DNA from 3 places in the Anoxybacillus sp. ST70 genome. Region 3 is predicted to be linked to each of the others. Evidence: predicted binding sites of a transcription regulator. Region 3 holds the regulator's gene; each other region holds the start of a gene.

Region 1 (5,661 bases), on a different contig from region 3:
CTTGAGTAAAAATGACGTAACGAATGCCGGGGCCATCCACCGTTCCGCACGATTCGATTGAATGAATAAATCCGTTCATGTTGTTTCCTCCTAGGTAGAAAGCTCCCACGATGCGTGGGAGCTTCCATTACATTGTTTCATGGAACGTCCGATTAATGACGTCAATTTGTTGTTCACGTGTTAATTTAATAAAGTTGACCGCATAACCTGATACGCGAATAGTCAATTGCGGATATTTTTCAGGATGTTCCATCGCGTCAAGTAATGTGTCGCGGTTAAAGACGTTGACGTTTAAGTGATGACCGCGTTTTTGCGCATATCCATCTAAAATCGCCACAAGGTTTTGAATGCGTGTCGCTTCATCTTTACCGAGCGCTTTTGGTACGATCGAGAACGTGTTTGAAATGCCGTCTAATGCATATTCATACGGTAATTTTGCGACAGAGCTTAACGATGCAAGCGCTCCTTTTGTATCGCGACCGTGTAATGGATTCGCACCAGGTGCGAACGGTTCACCAGCGCGACGACCATCTGGTGTATTTCCTGTCTTTTTACCGTATACAACGTTTGATGTGATCGTTAAGATGGATGTCGTATGTTTCGAGTCGCGGTACGTTTTATGTTTGCGCAATTTTGTCATAAAGCGTTCAACAATATCGACCGCAATCGCATCAACGCGATCATCGTTATTGCCGTATTTCGGGAAGTCGCCTTCAATTTCAAAGTCGACAGCTAAGCCATTTTCATCACGAATCGTTTTTACTTTCGCATATTTAATCGCACTTAATGAGTCAGCGACAACGGACAACCCAGCGATACCAGTTGCCATCGTGCGCAAAATGTGCGTATCGTGAAGCGCCATTTCGATTCGTTCATAACAATATTTATCATGCATGTAATGGATGACGTTTAATGTATTAATATACAATTCTGCTAGCCATTCCATGACGTTGTCAAATTTGCGCATCACTTCATCGTAGTCTAAGTATTCAGATGTGATTGGCGCAAATTCTGGGCCGATTTGTACTTTTAATTTTTCATCCACCCCGCCGTTAATCGCATATAATAATGCTTTTGCAAGGTTTGCACGCGCGCCGAAAAATTGCATTTGCTTGCCGATTCGCATCGCGGATACGCAGCATGCGATACCGTAGTCATCACCGAACTCAGGTCGCATTAAATCGTCATTTTCATATTGAATGGAGCTTGTTTGAATCGACATTTTCGCGCAATATTTCTTAAACGCTTCTGGCAACTGTGTTGACCAAAGCACCGTTAAGTTTGGTTCTGGCGCCGGGCCTAAGTTATCGAGTGTATGCAAGAAGCGGAATGAGTTTTTCGTCACAAGCGGACGACCATCAATCGCGACACCGCCAATGGATTCTGTGACCCATGTTGGGTCGCCGCTAAATAACTCGTTGTATTCTGGCGTTCTGGCAAATTTGACGAGACGCAATTTCATGACGAAATGGTCAACAAGTTCTTGCGCTTCGCGTTCTGTTAATGTTCCTTCTTGCAAGTCGCGTTCAATATAAATATCTAAAAATGTAGAGACGCGGCCTAAACTCATGGCTGCACCGTTTTGTTCTTTAATCGCCGCAAGGTAAGCGAAATATAGCCATTGGAACGCTTCGTGTGCATTGCGCGCTGGTTTAGAAATATCGTAGCCGTAACTTGCAGCCATTTCTTTTAATTCTTGAAGGGCGCGAATTTGTTCAGCTAATTCTTCACGAAGACGAATGATGTCTTCACTCATTGTACGCGCACCTGTGTTGCGTAAATCTTTTTTCTTCTCTTCAATTAAGCGATCAACACCGTATAAGGCCACGCGACGATAGTCACCGATAATGCGACCGCGTCCATATGCGTCAGGAAGCCCTGTAATGATTCCTGCTTTGCGCGCCGCTTTCATTTCGTCCGTATATACGTCAAATACGCCTTGGTTATGCGTTTTACGATATTGAGTGAAAATTTTCTTTACTTCATCGCTTACTTGGTAGCCGTACGCTTCGCATGCTTGCTCGGCCATGCGAATACCGCCAAATGGCATAAGCGCCCGTTTAAACGGTTCGTCTGTTTGGAAACCGACGACTTTTTCAAGTTCTTTATTCAAATAGCCAGGTCCGTGCGACGTAATGGTCGATACGATTTCCGTATCCATGTTGAGAACGCCGCCTTTTTCGCGTTCTAGTTTCGAAAGTTCCATCACTTGTTCCCAAAGTTTTTTCGTCGCTTCCGTCGGACCTTGTAAAAACGATTCATCCCCTGTGTAAACGGTTACGTTATTTAAAATAAAATCGCGAACGTCAATTTCTTTTTTCCATTTATCACCTTTAAACGTTCTCCAAGCGTCCATTAACGCTTCATGTACAGTCAGTAGCGCCATTATAATCTCCTCCCATTCATTCAGGATAATAAAAATATCCCCTATATAAAGAATACTACTTTTTAACAAGGTGAGGAGCATAAAGGATTGAAAAATTTGTGAAAAGTTGATCAAAAACATTTTTTAAAATAAAGATTTTTCCAAAAATTATTTTTATAAAATTTGTTGCATAAAAACAAAAAAGCTGATAATATGTGAAACATGAGGAGCATAACATGTTTATACACAAGCATTTATTATTTTACAGCAAATAGTAAGGGGGAATAACAATGGTGAAAAAAGGAATGATTGCAACGCTTGTCTTTATGCTTATGTTTGCGCTTGTTGGATGTGGTAGTTCGACAGAAAAAACGGCGACAACAGAAAAGAAAATTACTGTCGTCACAGATGCGGCGTTTGCCCCATTTGAATACATGGATAAAGGGGAAATTGTCGGTTTTGATGTCGATTTATTAAAAGCTGTCATGAAAGAAGCTGGACTAGAATATGAATTAAAAAACATCGGTTGGGATCCATTGTTTGCGGCTATTCAAGGGAAAACAGCGGATATGGCCGTTTCAGGAATTACAATTAACGATGATCGGAAACAAACGTATGACTTTTCTATTCCGTACTTTGAATCGACACATATGATTCTTGTTAAAGAAGGAAGTTCGATTAAAAGCGCGAAAGATTTACAAGGAAAAGTTGTCGGCGTCCAAAACGGTACAACTGGACAAGAAGCGGTTGAGAAGATTTTAGGAAAAGAGAATAAAAATATTAAAAAGTTTGAGAATACGGTCGTTGCGATTATGGACTTATTAAACGGTGGTGTGGAAGCCGTTGTCACAGATAATGCCGTCGCCAACGAATACGTAAAAAATAATCCAGATGCTAAAATTGTAGCGTTCGAAGACCCAGAACATTTTGAATCTGAATTTTACGGCTTTATGTTCCCGAAAGGAAGCGAGTTAAAACAAAAAGTAGACGAAGCGTTGAAAAAAGTCATCGAAAATGGCACGTACACAGAAATTTACAAAAAATGGTTTGGTGCAGAACCGAATATTGAATCATTACAACAACAGCAATAACGTTGATGTAAAAATTGCGTAACTTTAGACAGTTACGCAATTTTTACAAAGGGAAAGGTGATTAATGATGGATTTTCGTTTCAATATGATTGTTGAATATGCACCGTTTTTTTTGAAAGGAGTGCTCTGGACGATCGGCTTATCGTTAGTTGGCATTTTTTTCGGGACGATTCTCGGTTTAGCCATCGGGCTCGGAAAAATGGTTCAAAGCCGCCTCGTTCGTCTTCCTTTTGATTGGTACGTTCATTTTTTCCGTGGCACGCCATTATTCGTACAAATTTTGCTTATTCATTTTGGTGTGATGCCTATTTTTACGGCTCAACCGAATCCGCTCGTATCTGGCGCAATTTCTTTATCTTTAAACGCGGCTGCATATATTGCGGAAATTTTCCGTGCTGGCATCCAGTCCATTGATCGCGGTCAAATGGAAGCGGCCCGTTCGCTTGGAATGACACACGTACAGGCAATGCGTTACATCATTTTGCCACAAGCCATTAAACGAATGATCCCACCGCTCGGCAATGAATTTATCGTTCTCATTAAAGATTCGTCTCTTGCGGCAATTATTGCGGCACCTGAACTGATGTACTGGGGACGAGCAATGCAAGGGCAATATTATCGCGTCTGGGAGCCGTACTTAACTGTTGCGCTCATTTACTTAGTGCTTACCCTCTCGTTAAGCAAGTTGCTACATCGGTTAGAAAGAAGGTATGATGCATGATTCAAGTGACAAATTTAAAAAAATCGTTCGGATCGCTACAAGTGTTAAAAGGAATTGATGTACACATTCATGAAAAAGAAGTGGTCGTCGTTATCGGCCCTTCTGGTTCAGGAAAGTCGACATTTTTACGTTGTTTAAACTTGCTTGAAGATTTTGATGAGGGGGATATCATCGTTGACGGATTTCATTTAAAGGATCCGAAAACGGATTTAAATAAAGTGCGTGAAGAAGTTGGCATGGTGTTTCAACGATTTAACTTATTTCCGCATATGACGGTGCTTGATAATATTACACTCGCCCCGATGAAAGTGCGCAAATGGTCGAAAGAAAAAGCGACAGAAAAAGCGATGCAGTTGCTTGCGAAAGTCGGTTTACAAGATAAGGCACACGTATATCCGGATTCATTATCCGGTGGACAGGCACAGCGTGTTGCTATTGCTCGTGCGCTTGCGATGGAGCCGAAAGTGATGTTATTTGACGAGCCGACGTCTGCGCTCGATCCGGAAATGGTCGGGGAAGTGCTTGCCGTCATGAAGCAACTAGCGAAAGAAGGCATGACGATGGTCGTCGTGACGCATGAGATGGGATTTGCGCGTGAAGTCGGGGATCGCGTTCTCTTTATGGACGGTGGAGTGATTGTAGAGGAAGGAACACCACAACAAATTTTTGATGCACCACAACATGAGCGAACGAAGTCGTTTTTATCTAAAGTGTTATAAGAAAAAGGTGTCCCATGTTGTCAGGACACCTTTCGTTTTTTTATGCTAATAATTGTTTTTCTAATGCCACTTCAACAGGAACGAAGTCGTAACCGAGGTCGCGTGCGACTGCTTCGTATGTGATTTCTCCGTTTGCGACGTTTACACCAAGGCGTAATGCAGGGTTGTCTGCGACCGCTTTGTGTACGCCTTTATTTGCAATTTGTAGTGCATATGGCATTGTGACGTTTGTAAGTGCAAGTGTTGATGTGCGTGGCACAGCTCCAGGCATATTCGCTACTGCGTAGTGAACGACGCCGTGTTTCACATATGTTGGGTTGTCGTGCGTTGTTACATGGTCGCTCGTTTCAACAATCCCGCCTTGGTCGATCGCTACGTCAACGATGACTGAACCTGGTTGCATCGCTTTGACCATTTCTTCTGTCACTAATTTTGGCGCTTTTGCTCCTGGGATTAATACTGCACCGATCACAAGGTCAGACTCCGCAACAGCTTGTGCGATGTTCATTGGGTTAGACATAAGCGTATTAATTTGGCTTCCGAAAATATCGTCAAGTTCACGTAAACGTTCTGCGCTTAAGTCGATAATCGTGACGTTTGCACCTAAGCCGATCGCCACTTTTGCTGCGTTCGTTCCGACGACACCGCCGCCAATGATCGTTACTTTTCCGCGGCTAACGCCTGGAACTCCGGAAAGAAGAATACCTTTTCCGCCTTTTGTTTTTTCAAGAAATTGGGCACCAATTTGTGCTGCCATCCGTCCTG
Region 2 (5,661 bases), on a different contig from region 3:
ATTGATTTGTTGGAAGCGAAGCAAATGTTTGATGTCAACGTGCTCGGATTGATCGCGTGTACAAAAAAAGTGTACACACATATGATGAAGAAACGATCCGGTCACATTATTAATGTCGCATCTCAAGCAGGAAAAATTGCGACGCCGAAATCGAGCGTATACGCCGCAACAAAACATGCTGTCCTTGGATTTACAAATAGCTTGCGAATGGAAGCGTCCATGTATGGCATTTTTGTCACTGCTGTGAACCCTGGACCGATCGAAACAAACTTTTTTACTGTTGCTGATACGTCTGGGGAATATGTGAAAAACGTGAAACGATGGATGCTCCGCCCTGAATTTGTCGCCAAACGTATCGTTGATGTGATGCTTACTCCGACGCGCGAAGTGAATTTGCCGTTTTGGATGCATATAGGAAGTCGATTGTATCAATTATTTCCATCGGTCATCGAAAAAATGGGAAAACGGGCATTTTTAAAAAAGTAAGCGAGGTGTAAATGGTGAAAATTACGATAACGGAACGAGCGATCGAACAACTTCGCCGTGTTCGTGGAAACAAGCACGTCAAGCTGACATACGATACAGATGATTGCGGATGTGCTGTAAATGGAGTGCCGATGTTACTGCTTGTCAATCAATTAGACGAACATGATGTAGAGATTGAAACAAACGATATACCTATTTGGATGGAAAAACATCGGCTCATTTTTTTTGATGAACAAATGACGATTGATGTTGTCGATGGAGCAGGATGTTTTCAATTAAAAAGCCCGAATCAAATTTTAAATGCGCGCATGTCGCTTATGGAGCGTTGAAAAGAAACATGATGAACCGTTATTTTGTTGATTTACACATCCATATTGGTCGAACGGCTTCACAGCGGCCGGTGAAAATAACAGGGGCGAAATCATTAACGTTATCAAATATTGTACAGGAAGCGACATATACAAAAGGACTGCAAATGATTGGTATTGTTGATGCACATGTGCCGGAAATATTACAAGAAATCGAGCAACATATCGAAAAACATCGTTGGATGGAGCATGAAGATGGAGGAATAATCACGCATGGTGTAACGATGTTATTAGGAAGCGAAATAGAAATATATGATGACCATTGTCAAGGCCCGATTCATGTATTAGTTTTCTTCCCGACGATTGATACGATGCGCAAATTTTCTGATTGGATGGCGATATATGTAAAAAATCGTTCGCTTAGTTCACAACGCATATATGTTTCAGGAAAACATCTGCAAGAACAAGTAAAAAAATGGGGCGGATTATTTATTTTAGCCCATGCGTTTACTCCATTTAAAAGTGTATATGCATGGTTCTGTTTTTTCATTCAATCATAAAAATATATTAAACATTTTGATAAAATATATTTGAGATCCCTCTTCTTTCGTGATCATCTTTACATCTTATTGCATGGCTCTCTGATGAACATGTATAGTAAAAGAGAAAGCGAGGTGAACAGCGATCATGATGGCGAATCGAGTGGAAAGGCATATGATTTGCGCCACTCATCCGTATTATCCGATGCTCGATGAGTATTGTTTTCGTTCAAAAAATTTGTACAACTTCGCCAACTATCAAGTGAGGCAAACGTTTTTTCAACACGGCACATATCTTTCTTACAACAAGCTAGACAAGTTGCTGAAAACAGAAGGGATGGATGCAGACTATCGAGCGATGCCAATGGCTCAATGTGCCCAACAAACGTTAAGGATGTTGCATCGAAATTGGAAGTCATTTTTTAAGTCGATGAAAGATTGGGCAAAAAACAAAGACAAATATACAGGCAGACCGAAACCGCCCAAATATCTCAAAAAAGACGGACGGTATGTACTTGTGCTAACGAATCAATCATGCAAAGTCGTCGATGAACACATCACGTTTCCTGCCTGTTTTCAAGGGTTTCGGTTAAAAACAAACATGAAAGGGAAGCTTCAACAAGTCCGATTCATTCCGAAACGCCGCCATATCATCATCGAAGTCGTTTACAAAATCCCTATTCCACCGCAAAAACAAGATCACAACAGATACATCAGTATTGATTTGGGTTTAGATAACTTCGCAACCATTGTGAATAACGTGGGCAAACAACCGATCGTCATCAATGGTAAAGGTCTAAAATCCGCCAATCAATACTACAACAAACAGATGAGCCATTATCGCAAAGTAGCGAAACAGATGAATGGACTCGATTGGACAAAACGAATGAGCAAAATGACAGAAAAACGAAACCGCATCGTAGAAAACTTTATGCACCAAGCGAGTGCCTTTGTCATCAAACATGCGCTGTCTTTAGACTGCGATACGATTGTGGTGGGGATGAATAAAGATTGGAAGCGTGAAGTCCATCTCGGAAAGCGTACGAATCAAGCGTTCGTTCACATTCCGTATCAAACGTTTCTTCATCAGTTGCAGTACAAAGCGGTACAGCATGGCATTCGCGTCGTCGTGACAGAAGAAAGCTATACATCGAAATGCAGTTTTTTAGACATGGAAGAAATGAAGAAACAAAAACAATACAAAGGAAAACGAATCAAGCGTGGGCTGTTTCAATCTGAAAACGGAACACTCATCCACGCAGATGTCAATGGGGCATACAACATCATGAGAAAAGTATTCCCAAAGGCGTTTGCCAATGGGATAGCGGGTGTGGGGTTACACCCAATCCGAGTACATGTCGCTTAAACGACGTGGACGGATAAACAATTTTATTAAAATCTTTATCATTATTCTATGATTTTAATAAAATTGATAACCTGAAGCATCTGAAGATGAGTTAGCTTATGTTGCGGGACAAAACATTGCCAAAACGATTATCGCGGCTAGAAACGGAACATTACAAGTTCATGAAGGTGGAGGAGGAAAATACGGCAAAGTAAAAAGCCCGGAATAAAAGCCGGGCTTATTCGTTTTTCGGAGCGCGAACGACGGATTGAAATTTTCCTTTATGAGCTGCATCACAAAATGGCATATTTTGTGAGAGCCCGCAACGACAGAGAGAAAATGTTTCTTTCGTTTCAAACTTGTTTCCTTCCATATCAATTAATTCAACATCTCCGGTCACACGAAATGAACCGTTATCCATCACTTTAATTTGCACTTTCGCCATATATTCCACCTCCTTGTATACCTTATATCGTATATACTATCTGTTTTATATCAGAAAAGCAAGAACGTGAATATTTGTCAGAACAGTGACAAGATAAATGGATATGATTTTTTGTGATCAATGTCACATGATATAAACATTCCTTCTTGTACAATGAGAAGTAGTGAGCGAATCGGAGGGATGAAATATGCGTGATTTTCAACAAAATCCATTTATTGTTATATGGGAGTTAACGAGGGCGTGTCAGCTCAATTGTCTTCATTGTCGAGCCGAAGCACAGTATCATCGCGATCCGCGTGAATTAACGTTTGAAGAAGGAAAACAATTGATTGATGACATTTATGAGATGGATCAGCCTCTTCTCGTGTTTACAGGTGGAGATCCGCTTATGCGTCCAGATGTGTACGATATTGCTAAATATGCGATTGATAAAGGGCTTCGTGTATCAATGACCCCCAGTGCAACCCCAAACGTGACAAAAGAAGCTATCCGAAAAGCGAAAGAAGTAGGCCTTGCTCGTTGGGCATTTAGCTTAGATGGTCCGAATGCGGATATTCACGATCACTTTCGTGGGACGTCCGGTTCATTTGATTTAACGATGAAGGCGATTCAATATTTACACGAACTCGACATTCCAATCCAAATAAATACAGTCATCTCTCGTTATAACGTTCATGTGCTTGACGAGATGGTGCAACTTGTTGAAAAGCTCGGCTGCGTGCTTTGGAGCGTATTTTTTCTCGTACCGACGGGCAGGGGAAAAGAGACAGATATGATTTCGCCTGTTGAGCATGAAAAAGTGTTTCGCTGGCTTTACGAAACGAGCAAACGTGTACCGTTTGATATAAAAACGACAGCAGGACAACATTATCGTCGCGTTGTTTTGCAACAAAAAATGCGCGAACAGCAAATTCATGGCGGCATTCGTTATGAAGATGTGTTAATGAAAGGATTAACTGGACAAGTAGACGGACTAGGGCGTGCTCCAAAAGGAGTAAACGATGGAAACGGTTTTGTATTTATTTCGCATATTGGTGACGTATATCCAAGTGGACTATTGCCTGTAAAAGCAGGGAATGTACGTGAACAACCGTTATCTCATATTTATCGCCATTCTCCAATTTTCAAACAGTTAAGAAATCCAGACGGATATAAAGGGAAATGTGGCGTATGTGAATTTCGTTACGTTTGTGGTGGGTCGCGTTCAAGAGCATATGCCGTTACAGGCGACTACTTAGCAAGCGAACCGTACTGCATCTACATCCCAAAAGCATGGCGTCAAAAAGAAAAGGTCGGCGAATAGCCGGCCTTTTTTACATATTCATATGATGTCCTTGCCCATTTCCGAGGGATGGATCTAACATACCAAAAATCATGGCGATATGAGCGACAATTAAAAAAATACCAACGAATATAGCATGCATTTTTAATTTTTGTTCTTCGCTCCAATTTCGTCCAATAACATGTAAATCTAATAAAGTTAATCCAAAGAGAGGGATAACTCCTAATAAGTAAAATGTTACAGCAATAACATCAATCCATCCTCTCCATTCCCCATTCATTGTGAGTGGAATGACAGCTGTGATGAACAAATAAATGAAGACAAACAAAAAATAAATCCCACCTATAATGCTACATATTTTATTTACTTTTCGAATGTTTCCATCAAAACGTCTTGTAAAAAGAATGGCTAATTCAGTAATGGCAACAGTTTCAGCGAGTATCACGGGAATTGCCATGAATAAAATTAAATTCCATGGTTGATTAACGGCCAATAGCTCCATATAGTGCGTCATGCTCATGTATGCTTCCTCCTTTATTTTTTTGTTTCACATTGTATATAACAATAAATTGTGCATTTTTTTTGCAGAAACGAAGAAAAAATTGTGACTAATTCTATATTTTAAAAAAATGGTTTGTGAATTAATGATCATTATGATTGTGCTCTAACAAAAAATTATAGCGCGAATAAAGTGAGGAAAATATGAACTTTATCACATTTCATGTTGTATTTTTCATGAAATGTGATATTGAACAAATTGTGAAAATATTATCATGTATACTCAAAAATACCAAATATTTTTCTATACTAAATGTAGAAGATCGCTCAAAGAAACGAGGGGACAACGATGAGAAAGTATGTATATATCTTTACCTGTTTATTTTACATATGTTTTATTTATTCAGTGGCTGCACAAGAAAATGTTTTTGCACTAGAAAATGCGTTGATACAAGTGATGCCGGAGTATGCAAATCATCCAAATGATCAAACTAATAAGCCGTCTATGTTAGTCGGAATGCATCTTTCGTTTCGAAATGTAAGTAAACAAAAACAAAAAGGAGCAATCGTCATCCCACTTCCAACAAAAGAAAAAGGGTTCCGAATCGGGTATGTTGCTCAGTATGTAAACGATGAGCCAGAAGAAATAGATTATGTACTTGATCTAGAAAAAGGGTATATTTCTTTTGAAGTAAATAAAGAAATTCAATCAAATGAGCGTTACGATGTTGTCATTGAATACTACACAAAAAATATAA
Region 3 (5,661 bases):
TAATAATGGTTTACCTTGTTGAACAACTTGTTCTAATACAGGAAGAAGTTCTTGAATGCTTGAAACTTTTTTATCTGTAATTAAGATGTATGGATTTTCTAATACAGCTTCCATTTTGTCAGAATCCGTAATCATGTATGGAGATACATAACCACGGTCAAATTGCATACCTTCCACAACATCTAATTCTGTTGTGAAGCCTTTAGACTCTTCTAATGTAATTACGCCGTCTTTTCCAACGCGTTCCATTGCTTCTGCGATTAATTGACCAACTTCTTCGTCAGCCGCAGAAATCGCTGCAACTTGAGCGATTGAGTCTTTGCCTTCAATTGGTTTAGAGATTGCTTTTAATTCTTCTACTGCAACAGCAACAGCTTTTTCAATACCTTTGCGAATACCCATTGGGTTCGCACCAGCTGTTACGTTTTTCAATCCTTCACGAATCATCGCTTGCGCTAATACAGTCGCTGTTGTTGTACCGTCACCAGCAACATCGTTTGTTTTGCTTGCTACTTCCGCAACAAGCTTCGCACCCATATTTTCAAACGGATCTTCTAATTCGATTTCTTTTGCGATTGTTACACCGTCATTTGTAATTAATGGAGAACCAAATTTTTTCTCTAATACAACGTTACGACCTTTTGGACCTAATGTTACTTTTACTGCATCAGCTAATTTATCTACACCGCGTAACATCGCACGACGAGCTTCTTCGCTGAATTTAATTTCTTTTGCCATACATCTTACCCCCTTGATGATAATTTTTGTTAAGTATTTTTGTATGCTTTATATGTTATCAGGCGAACGATTAACCAATCACAGCTAAAATGTCGCTTTCACGTAAGATTAAGTATTCTTTTCCATCATATTTTACTTCTGTACCCGCATATTTTGAGAAGATGATGCGGTCACCAACGCTTACTTCTGGAGCTACGCGCTCACCATTGTCAAGAACGCGACCTGAACCAACTGCAACAACTTTTCCTTCTTGTGGTTTTTCTTTCGCTGTGTCTGGTAAAACAATTCCGCTCGCTGTTTTTTCTTCAGTTTGAATTAATTCAATGACAATACGATCACCTAGTGGCTTCAACACGGCAAACGACCTCCTTAATTAGATTTTCGTTCCGTTATTAGCACTCATCATCATTGAGTGCTAACACACTTATTATATTAATGAACTTTTTTCAATTTTGCAAGTAGGAAGTTAAAAATTTTTCACTAAATCTTTCCCTTTTTCATTATGTCTTTCCTTTCGAAATTCATACAAAAAATATGGTAAAATGAAAAAGTACTCATTTTGTCAAAAGGGGTTGAACACGTGAAAAAGCAATATTGGTATGTCATTATTACATACATCGCCATGCAGTTATCTAGTTTAATTGGCGTTCCTTTGCTTGCACATAGCGGATTTGTTGACGCATCAAATAAAGAAGTCGCTCTATCCATTGCCTCAGGTTATTGGGCTGTCATTAGCTTCTCGATCGCTTTTCTTTTCGTTCTTTATTTCATGAGAGAAGATATGAAATACTCGTACGATCGCCATCAAGCATCTATCGGAACGTCAATTTTTTGGGGAATTGGCGGGTTCTTTCTTGCCCTTTTCGCTCAAGGCATCGCAGCAAATATTGAGATGCACGTATTTGGCGTCGAGATGGGGTCCGAAAATACGAGACGCATTGTTGAGATGGTGAAACTAACACCAGCGCTTATGCTCGTCACTTCGATCGTCGGACCGATTTTAGAAGAAATCATTTTTCGAAAAATTATTTTTGGAACGCTGTATCAAAAATATAACTTTTTCTTATCAGCAACTGTCAGTTCCCTTTTATTTGCTGTCGTTCATTTAGAGTTTGAACATTTGCTTCTTTATGCAACGATGGGATTTGTATTTGCTTTCTTATATGTGAAAACAAAGCGTATTCTCGTCCCTATTGCAGCACATGTACTGATGAATACATTTGTCGTTGCTATTCAAACGTTATTTGCTGAAGAAATTGAAAAGATAATGAAAGAAGCAGAACAAATGCAATTCGTGATTTGGAGGCTGTTTTCATGAAGTCTGAGCCGTTGTTTTACTTTTTGATGGGCATTTTATTCACTTATTTTGCTGTTGATAGTGCTGACGATGGCATTTGGGACGTCACAACGATGCTATTTATTCTTATTGCTACATTAGATTTTGGCACCGCTATTCGTTCTTTATTGAAAAAAACCTCCCGCTCGTAAATGGGAGGTTTACTCATTTCCGTAATGTTTTAAAAAGTAAACAAGTGACTGCAATTCGACCGCTAAATCAATATGATGAACACGAATGTGTTCAGGTACATGCAGACGAGCAGGCGTGAAGTTTAAAATCCCTTTAATGCCTTTTTGGACAAGCCGATCGGTAATCGGTTGGGCAACTTGGGCTGGAACGGTTAAAATGGCTACCGTAATCCCACCTAGTTTTTCTTCCAATTCATCTAAATGATAAACAGGCACTCCTCCTACTTCCGTTCCTACTTTATCTGGATCTACATCGAATGCCATCACAATTTTCGTATTATTGTTTTTGCTAAAATTGTAATTTAAAAATGCCGTACCTAAATTACCGACACCGAACAACGCTACTTCTGTCGTTTCATCTTGATCCAACGTTTTTCTGAAAAACGACAGCAAATAATTTACATTATAACCGTATCCTTTTTTTCCAAGCGCACCAAAGTATGAAAAATCACGGCGAATCGTTGCTGAATCGACTTTTACGGCTTCACTTAACTCCGCTGAAGATACACGCTGCTTTCCTGATGCATGCAAGTTTTTCAAAAAACGATAATACAACGGTAGTCGCTTTGCGGTCGCCTGCGGAATTTTTGGTTGTTCATTATTCACGAGTCAATCCCCCACATTTCCTTTCACAAATAGTTAGCGCTTTCATTTTTCTCTCCTATACGTCTGAAAAGTTCTCCCCACTTTTAAACTATACACTATTTTTTTCATTCTGTCTTTCCTTTGTACCCTTTATTATTATTTTTGTCAAATTTGTTATTCGCACACTAGTGTTGCCGAACATCAAGAAAGTACGTTACACTATCAAAAGAAGATTGAGGTGAAAAATGATGATCATTTTACAAGTAAATCAACTATCCAAATCATATGGGGCGGAACAAGTTTTATCAGACATTAAGCTTGAAATACAAGAAAAAGACCGTATCGCGTTAGTTGGAAGAAATGGTGCAGGAAAATCGACATTATTAAAAATCATTGCCGGCCAATTGTCATATGACACAGGGGAAGTGATTAAACCGAAACACGTAACAATTGGCTACTTAGATCAATATACTGGTTTGCACGCCCATCGCTCCATTTGGGAAGAAATGCTCGATGTGTTTGCCCCGCTTCAACAAATGGAAAAACAATTGCGTGACCTAGAACAACAAATGAGCTTGCACGGTGCCGACTATGAGCGCTTACTTGAGCATTACGACCGTTTACAAACGGAATTTAAAGAAAAAGGTGGCTATCAATATGAAGCCGATATTCGTTCTGTGCTTCATGGCCTCCGCTTTTCTCAGTATGACTACACAACAAAAGTATCCACGTTAAGCGGTGGACAGCGAACGCGGCTAGCGCTCGGCAAACTGCTTCTAGCTAAACCAGATTTGTTGATTTTAGACGAACCAACAAACCATTTAGATATGGAAACATTGCAATGGCTTGAACAATATTTAAAAAATTATGATGGGGCCATTCTTATCGTCTCACACGATCGCTATTTTCTTGACCAAATCGTGACACAAGTGTATGAATTATCACGCACAAAAATAAAAAAATACGCTGGAAACTATACAAGTTATTTACAGCAACGGGCGGAACAATTTGAACAACAATTGAAACTGTACGAAAAACAACAAGAAGAAATTTCAAAATTGAAAGATTTTATTCAACGAAATATTGCCCGTGCATCGACAACAAAGCGAGCTCAAAGCAGAAGAAAACAACTAGAAAAAATGAATATCATTGAAAAGCCGCTCGGTGATGAAAAATCGGCATCGTTTCGCTTCGAAATTGAACGCCCAAGCGGAAATGACGTATTAACAGCTACCAATTTAGCCATTGGTTATGATCAAATCATCGCAACAAACCTCTCATTTCGTGTCACTCGCGGTGATAGCATCGCACTTATTGGGCCAAATGGAATTGGAAAATCGACTCTTTTAAAAACGATCATTAAGCAACTCCCTGTAAAACATGGGGAACTACGCTACGGAACAAATGTACAAATTGGGTATTACGATCAAGAACAAGCTCAATTAACATCGAACAAACGTGTCATCGATGAACTATGGGATGAAGATCGATTAAAGACGGAAAAAGAAATTCGCACGATTCTCGGAAACTTTTTATTTTCTGGTGACGATGTATTGAAGCCAGTGCAAACATTAAGCGGCGGTGAAAAAGCCCGGCTCGCTCTCGCCAAACTAATGATGAAAAAAGCCAACGTATTAGTGTTAGACGAACCGACAAACCATTTAGATTTAGACAGCAAAGAAGTGCTAGAACAAGCGCTTATTGAATACCCAGGAACAATTATCTTCGTTTCTCACGACCGTTATTTTATTAACAAAATCGCAACAAAAATATACGAGTTATCCACAGACGGTCTCATTGAATATTTAGGGGACTACGATTATTACGTGGCGAAAAAAGCAGAGCTACTCGAACTTGGACAAATCGCTCAAGAGACAACAACGGACGAATCATCGTCACTAAAACGCTCATATGAAGAAGAAAAAGAACGAAAAAAATTAGAGAGACAACGAAAACGAAAAATAGAGCAGCTAGAAATAGAAATGGAACAACTCGAGCAACAAATTGCAACGTATGAACAACAATTATATGATCCTTCCTGCTACAACGACTATGAAAAAGCCCGAGATACACAAGCGAAAATTGAACAACTGAAACAAAAATTCGATGAATTATTCGAACAATGGGAACTTTTACAACAATAATGATGAGCTAGCTCCATTTGTGGACTAGCTCATCTTTTTACACAAACATATCCACAGAAAAAACATCTAAATATAAGTTATTCACGCACTTTTCCACATTATCCACAATACAATTAAAAAATTTGTCTATTTCTTTGTGGTTAACTCGTTATGATAAAATAACATATATTACACGTTTTCCACATTATCCACAAACATATGGATAAAATAATCCACAAAAAAATGCCCCTGTTCACAGGGACACGGACTACAACAGTAGACTTGGATTCGCATTTAACGCCATGGTCGCGCGCTTTCCTTGTTGAAATAATACTGTCCCAGCTGCCGCAATCATCGCCGCATTATCTGTACAAAGGGACAATGGCGGAATGACAAGTTCTACCTCTGGTAATTGCTCAACTTGTTTTTGTAATTGTGTGCGCAATCCTTCATTTGCTGCGACACCACCAGCTAGCAATATTTGTTTCACGTCGTAATGCGCAGCTGCTTGTATCGTTTTTCCTACTAATACTTCAACAACACTTGTCTGAAAACTTGCTGCCATATCTTCAGGCAAAATTGTTTCTCCACGCTGTTTTGCATTGTGCAACGTATTAATGACCGCTGATTTTAATCCACTAAAACTAAAATCATACGAACCTTCTTCTAACCACACACGAGGCAAATC

Evidence for each region. The regulator Rex, encoded in region 3, represses fermentation and respiration genes when NADH is low (regulators of the CRP and FNR family bind a similar motif). The targets are predictions, from matches to a motif close to TTGTGAAATATTTCACAA.
Region 1: pflB (formate C-acetyltransferase) is a predicted target of Rex. The motif match lies at 2,483-2,500, and genes of this name have one in related genera.
Region 2: K1I43_RS05710 (TIGR04053 family radical SAM/SPASM domain-containing protein) is a predicted target of Rex. The motif match lies at 3,235-3,252, and genes of this name have one in related genera.

Annotation. Positions count from the first base shown of each region.
Region 1 covers NZ_JAHZOF010000007.1:56,366-62,026, forward strand. The annotation lists gene pflA (pyruvate formate-lyase-activating protein) at 1-79, opposite strand, end outside; gene pflB (formate C-acetyltransferase) at 128-2,356, opposite strand; gene K1I43_RS10420 (basic amino acid ABC transporter substrate-binding protein) at 2,656-3,456, shown strand; gene K1I43_RS10425 (amino acid ABC transporter permease) at 3,524-4,177, shown strand; gene K1I43_RS10430 (amino acid ABC transporter ATP-binding protein) at 4,174-4,896, shown strand; gene ald (alanine dehydrogenase) at 4,937-5,661, opposite strand, start outside.
Region 2 covers NZ_JAHZOF010000003.1:7,229-12,889, forward strand. The annotation lists gene K1I43_RS05685 (SDR family NAD(P)-dependent oxidoreductase) at 1-486, shown strand, start outside; gene K1I43_RS05690 (iron-sulfur cluster biosynthesis family protein) at 498-815, shown strand; partial or broken gene K1I43_RS05695 (TIGR00375 family protein) at 824-1,324, shown strand; gene K1I43_RS05700 (RNA-guided endonuclease InsQ/TnpB family protein) at 1,482-2,699, shown strand; gene K1I43_RS05705 (CDGSH iron-sulfur domain-containing protein) at 2,917-3,123, opposite strand; gene K1I43_RS05710 (TIGR04053 family radical SAM/SPASM domain-containing protein) at 3,311-4,426, shown strand; gene K1I43_RS05715 (DUF6803 family protein) at 4,437-4,925, opposite strand; gene K1I43_RS05720 (hypothetical protein) at 5,253-5,661, shown strand, end outside.
Region 3 covers NZ_JAHZOF010000020.1:5,226-10,886, forward strand. The annotation lists gene groL (chaperonin GroEL) at 1-738, opposite strand, end outside; gene groES (co-chaperone GroES) at 809-1,093, opposite strand; gene K1I43_RS15000 (CPBP family intramembrane glutamic endopeptidase) at 1,319-2,056, shown strand; gene K1I43_RS15005 (YdiK family protein) at 2,053-2,226, shown strand; gene K1I43_RS15010 (redox-sensing transcriptional repressor Rex) at 2,236-2,871, opposite strand; gene K1I43_RS15015 (ABC-F family ATP-binding cassette domain-containing protein) at 3,099-4,994, shown strand; gene tsaD (tRNA (adenosine(37)-N6)-threonylcarbamoyltransferase complex transferase subunit TsaD) at 5,242-5,661, opposite strand, start outside.